Linked DNA regions of Longibacter salinarum. The main gene of each other region encodes a partner of the protein of the gene in region 2 in a complex. Links are inferred from orthologs where the notes say so. Each region holds a gene or a part of one and is shown on either strand. Other genes may lie near its edges.

The links.
Region 1: the proteins of accD (region 2) and accB are in contact, whole or in part, in a solved structure (PDB 8UXZ), measured with the Escherichia coli proteins. The link is inferred for Longibacter salinarum from one-to-one orthologs.

What each region holds. Positions count from the first base shown.
Region 1 is NZ_PDEQ01000003.1:35,716-38,675, reverse strand. It holds accB (acetyl-CoA carboxylase biotin carboxyl carrier protein), read right to left. Parts: upstream 1,804-2,960; coding sequence 1,198-1,803; downstream 1-1,197. Other genes in the region: bshB1 (bacillithiol biosynthesis deacetylase BshB1), read right to left, coding at 2,866-2,960; efp (elongation factor P), read right to left, coding at 1,901-2,482; accC (acetyl-CoA carboxylase biotin carboxylase subunit), read right to left, coding at 1-1,037. UniProt on the Escherichia coli protein: This protein is a component of the acetyl coenzyme A carboxylase complex; first, biotin carboxylase catalyzes the carboxylation of the carrier protein and then the transcarboxylase transfers the carboxyl group to form malonyl-CoA.
Region 2 is NZ_PDEQ01000002.1:119,805-122,759, reverse strand. What follows is about bases 84-2,908. They hold accD (acetyl-CoA carboxylase, carboxyltransferase subunit beta), read right to left. Parts: upstream 2,010-2,908; coding sequence 1,158-2,009; downstream 84-1,157. Other genes in these bases: tsaB (tRNA (adenosine(37)-N6)-threonylcarbamoyltransferase complex dimerization subunit type 1 TsaB), read right to left, coding at 2,190-2,908; CRI94_RS04110 (hypothetical protein), read left to right, coding at 673-1,041; CRI94_RS17610 (hypothetical protein), read left to right, coding at 360-506. In the rest of the region: more of tsaB, read right to left, coding at 2,909-2,915.

The DNA.
Region 1 (2,960 bases), on a different replicon or contig from region 2:
CGGTACGGGTTTTCTGCGTTGATGCGGCATTCGATCGCGTGGCCGTCAATCGGAACCTTGCGACTTTGGACGGTCTCGCCCATCGCGACGCGAATCTGGTATTCGACGAGGTCCACATCGGTGACCTCCTCCGTCACCGGATGCTCGACCTGGATCCGGGTGTTCATTTCCATGAAGTAGAAGTTCTTGTCCGCTCCGACGAGGAACTCAATGGTCCCGGCCCCCTCGTAGTTGACAGCTTCGGCGCCTCGGATGGCGGCCTGGCCCATCTCCTCACGGAGGTCCTCGTCAACGATCGGTGAAGGCGCCTCCTCGACGAGCTTCTGGTGCCGCCGCTGGATTGAGCACTCACGCTCGCCAAAGTGCATAACCCCCCCCTTACCGTCTCCCAGCAGCTGGATTTCGACATGGCGCGGCTCCTCAACGACTTTCTCGAGATACACGTCCGGATTGCCGAACGCACCTTCCGCCTCCGACCGGGCGCTATTGTACGCTTTCGCGAAGTTCTCCGGTTCGAAAACCATCCGCATGCCGCGACCACCGCCGCCTGCTGAGGCCTTGACCATAACCGGATAGCCAATTTCCTTGGCCACTTCTTTGGCCTCTTCGAGAGAATCGACGATGCCATCGGACCCGGGCACCGTTGGGACACCCGCTTCGGCCATCGTCTGCTTGGCGAGCGACTTCTCCCCCATCATCCGAATCGTTTCGGGCGAGGGACCGATGAACTTCACATCGTTGTCCTGGCAGATCTGGCTGAACTCCGCATTTTCTGAGAGGAAGCCGTAACCGGGATGGATGGCATCCGCACCGGTGACTTCAGCAGCGGCGATAATTCGGTCCGGACGAAGGTAGCTTTCGCCGGACGCCGGCGGGCCGATGCAGACGGCCTCGTCAGCGAATCGAACGTGGAGGGAGTCGCGGTCGGCCGTCGAGTAAACGGCTACCGTGCTGAGGCCCATCTCGTGGCACGTCCGAATGATGCGGAGGGCGATTTCTCCGCGATTGGCGACAAGAACTTTCTTGATCTTACTCACCGTGATGTGGATATCCGTGGGGCAACGTCGACGAATCCGGGCGGCCGAGACAGACGCGAGGTCGTGTAGGACACGATTGGAGCGTCGGACCGTCCGGCGGGGATGCAGTAACCTGTGCCGGCGGTACCCAGGGAGGACACCGCGGTCGGCTGAGGGCCGTCTACTTCTCGATCACAAACAACGGCTGATCGAACTCAACGGGCTCGGCATCTTCCACTAGAATCTCCTTGATGGTCCCCGAGGTCTCGCACTCAATCTCGTTCATCAACTTCATCGCCTCGATGATGCAAAGCACATCACCGTCACCGACGCTATCCCCAACCTCGACGTACGGATCAGAATCCGGCGACGGGCGGCGATAGAACGTGCCGACAATCGGAGCGCGGACGAGTTCTTCGTTCGCACCGCTTCCTGCTTCGGCTTTCTCTTCACCCGACCCGGAGGACGTTTCGGTCGATGCGGAACCGCTCTGCCCCTGTGCGGGCGCAGGCTGCTGCCCTGCTCCACCCTGCGACGGAGAGCCTCCCTGCTGCGGCGCACCCTGAGGGGGCGTCGCCGGCGATGGGGCCCCTTGGGGCGCGTACCCCTGCTGCGGAGCATACGCCGGTGGGCCGTACGGCATCGCGTATTGCGACGGCTGCTGCATAATCACCTGAGGCGAATTCTGCCGGATCGTGAGCTTGAAATCGTCTTCCTCAATCTCAATCTCCGATACGCCGCTTTCGGCCACGATCGAGAGCAATTGCTGAATCTTGTCTAGCTTCATGCGTCTGATAGGTATGAAGAAAGATCGGCACGGCTACGCAGGATGCTGCGCCGGTGCCTCCACACGCACGGTGCGAGCGGAGCACAACCGGATCGAACTATATCGCGTTCGGCGCCGTCGACACACGGGTTTCGTATTCTCCCGTCTGCGTGCTGACGCGCACGACGTCGCCTTCGTTGATGAACAGCGGAACGTCTACCGTCGCTCCGCTCTCCAGGGTTGCAGGCTTGGATCCCCCCTGCGCGGTGTCTCCCTTGACGCCCGGCGTCGTATCGACGACTTCCAGTTCTACCTTCTGCGGAATGTCCATCCGCATCGGCTCGTTGGTGTCGGCGCGGAAGAGAATGTCAACGGACCCTCCCTCTTTCACGTACTCCATGCCTTCGACCTGCTCCGGCGGCAGCGAAAACTGCGCGTAGGTCTCGGTATTCATGAAGTGAAGACCGTAGTCGTCTTCGTAGAGGTACTGGTGCGGACGCTTCTCGACACGGACCTCTTCCACTTTGGCCCCTGCACGGAACGTGTTATCCAACTCACGCCCGTCTTTGACATTCTTCAGGCGGGTCCGAACAAACGCTCCACCCTTCCCGGGCTTCACGTGCTGAAAATCGATCATCTCCCAGATGTCATCTTTCCAGATGATCATCAGGCCGTTACGGAAATCACTCGTGCTTGCCATCTTGCGTCAAGGTAAATCGTGATGCACGTCGGTCGAGGAGGACGACAGCGCCAGCGCATAGCTTTGGCTCTGCCCAAGTACATTGCAAGCAGAAGTCCGGTGCATGTTCGGCTCGCATCCATTCGGGCAAACCGAGCGCAGCTCATCGCTGGAAAAACCGGCCCCTTGGACCGACTCGTCCACGCCGCGTTTTCGCGACAGTGTGCCAATATACCGTGGGGGTATCGAGGGTGTCAACGCCGAAGACGGGCATTTGAAGCCAGACGGCCGAGAATCCGCAATTTTCCCAACCTCAGACGGTCTCGCCCCTCCCGCTCCGTTGCATGTCATAAACAATTCACGCTCATAGCGGGCGCGATCCGGTCTTCTCCGTACCGTGGCGGCTACCGATACGGCTGGTCTTTCTTCAAAACGGTCATCAAATCATCCACGCCGACCGGGCCGTGACGGTAAAGCAGCGGCTCCCCGAACGTTGCGC
Region 2 (2,955 bases):
CGGTACGGTGTAAGGCGACCGACGATTTCGTGCACCGTTGGCTTATATTCTACTCGTCCGAACGTACCCGCACGGTCGCTCTACATATCCGTAGATCCTTTCACAGCGCTGGTGTACCCTGATAGCGGTACAAAAACAAACGCCCCTCTCGGTATTCGGCAGCCACTTCACACGACCTGCCGATCCGACACAGCGCATCACACCTGAGTTTCACCGAAGGGGGTGAAACCGGCGCTCGGTACGGCCTGCTTGGTGTCCTTACGGACGCGCAGGCAGCCGACCGACGCCGGGGGGATGCGACGCCCCGTCGAGATATCTCGGCGGGGCGTCTTTTTGTGTGTACCTACTCTTTTCTCTGCATGTCAACGGATCAGAAGCTGTTTGGCGGATGGCTCAGCAGCCGAGACACAGTGGACGAAGCCCCCGTGGAGCGCTCAAGCGAGCCGTGTAGTGAGGCCGACCGCAGGGAGGTCACCCCGTGGGGAACTACCTGGCAAGCGCAGTAGCTTCACGGGGCGAGAGCCACGAAGTCGCAGCGCTGGGAGCGTAGCGACCGAGTGCCCTTGGGGTGGCCAGTGACAGTTCGCCAAACAGCTTCTCATGGTCTCTGCATTGGGCCATCGCACCTCGCTCCCCAGCTAAGAGCGGCATCCAGTATCGGTCCAACCTCGAATGACTTCCTTGCCACTCGCTCTCGTCGTCACCTTTTCATATACGGAACGATGGGGTCTGAGTGAGAACGGGGTCTTCACGGCGTCGTACCCACAGTCCGAAAAGATTTACCACGTGCTATCGCTGAGGTTGATGGACATCCCCATTCTCGTCCCCCTTCTCGTCGCCGGCTGCATCTTTGGCCCCCTCTTCCTAAGTCTCCGGGAAGTCCGCGACTCATCCGGGCCATCTCCCGGAGGCGGTGCCAGCCCGAAGCCCTCGCCTGACAGCCCCACGCCCCTCTGGGGAGACGCGCACACGGTCGACATAGATGCGATAGATATCCAGCCGACGGTGCCAGACGCGGACGAAAACGTCACTGCTGCCTGACGACGAAAAACGCTAACGTTTCAGCGTTCCGACAACAGAAAACATCCTCACAAAGGAAACGCACGAGCCATTATTCGTAGCTCGTGCGTGAAACCGCCGAAAATGGGGTGACGCGTCTAGCGATCGTCCATCAGGAGGTCGAAGAGGTGGATGATGCGCTGACGCAGACGCCGGCGATCCACGACCATGTCAACGAAGCCCTGCTTGAGCAGAAACTCCGACCGCTGGAATCCCTCGGGCAGGTCGGACCCGATCGTTTCGCGGATCACGCGCGGCCCGGCAAATCCGATGAGCGCTTCCGGCTCGGCGATGTGGATGTCTCCCAACATGGAGAACGATGCCGTCACGCCACCCGTCGTTGGGTGCGTAAGTACCGAGATGTAGGGAAGGCCGGCGTCGTCGAGTCGAGCAAGGTGGGCGCTCGTTTTCGCCATCTGCATCAGGCTGAGGGCTCCCTCCATCATGCGCGCTCCACCACTCTGCGAGATGATGACGAGCGGAATCTCGCGGGTGTACGCTCGCTTGATGGCACGCGCGATGGTTTCTCCGACCACCGACCCCATCGAGCCCCCAATGAAGCTGAAGTCCATGCAGGCCATCGACACCTCGTGGCTTCCCATTTCGCCGGTGGCAGAGCGAGCTGCGTCGTTCTGCCCCGTCTTCTCCCGCGCTTTCTTCAGGCGCTGGTCGTACGGTTTTCGATCCTCAAAGTCGAGGCGGTCGACACTCATCAGATCGGTGTCGTGGAGTTCGTACTCGCCGTCATTGAATAAGAAATTGAAGTATCGCCCGCTGCTCATGCCGAAGTGATACCCCGAGCTCGGGAAGACGAGCAGATTATCCTCCAGTTCTCGCCGGTTGATAATCTCCCCCGTCTTCGGGCACTTCACCCACTGCCCCTCCGGTACCTCATTCTGCTCTTTCCGGGTGGTGAGGATGCCGGCTTTCTTGCGCTTGAACCACGGCATAACGGAACGGTCGTCGAATCACGAGGAGACAGGCGAAGGAAAAACGAGGGGCGGAAGCGATCCGCCACAGACATTCTATAATCTGGATTACCGAATCCAATGTCCAAATCCACAGCAGCTGTCCGCGTGAAATTCCATCGCGCACGCACTGGCACCGGACAAGGGCGGATCTCCCACGTCTCAGCCCACATGAAACGCCTTAAGATACATGGGCTCGAACGTCTTGGGCTCCGCTTTCTGGCCACGGCCAACCATTTCGAGAGCACACCGTGCCACCCACGCGGCCGACGGACGAGAGACCACGTCCGGCACAACTCGCACCTTGATGCCGACCGACCGGAGGACGGGCTCGACCTTCGCGGCACCCGTGCCGATTACACGCACCCGCGCCTTCTTGACGCCGATCCAGTCCGGCAACTCTTTTACGTTCATCGCGGAGGCGGCCGCTTGCAGCTTCAACCGGCCCGTCCACGGGTGCGGATGCGTCTTCTCGCCATCCCCCACAACTTCGCGCATCCGGTACGCAGCGGCAAAGACCTCGTCGCGCCGCGCATCGAGCGCCGCACAGACAACCTCCCCTTCACTTGCGTGGGGTGTCACCGTCGCAGCCAGCGCCTCGAGGGTGGGCACGCCGATGAGATCCGCCCCCGTCGCCTCCGCCCAGCCTTTCGCCGTACTGACCCCGATGCGGAGCCCGGTGTATGATCCGGGCCCTTTCGATACCGCAACCACGTCGATCTCTGAATGATCGACCGAAGCACGCGTCAGCACGTCCTCAATGATCGGTGTGAGGTGCTGCGCGTGAGCCCGCGGCCGGTGCATGTGGTTCTCGGCCACAACGTTGCCATCCACACAGACCGCAGCCCCACAGGTGTGCGTCGCGGTTTCGATCGCTAGAAGGACCATGATAAAACGGTTTGAGACGAACGCTAGAGTGACGGTGCAC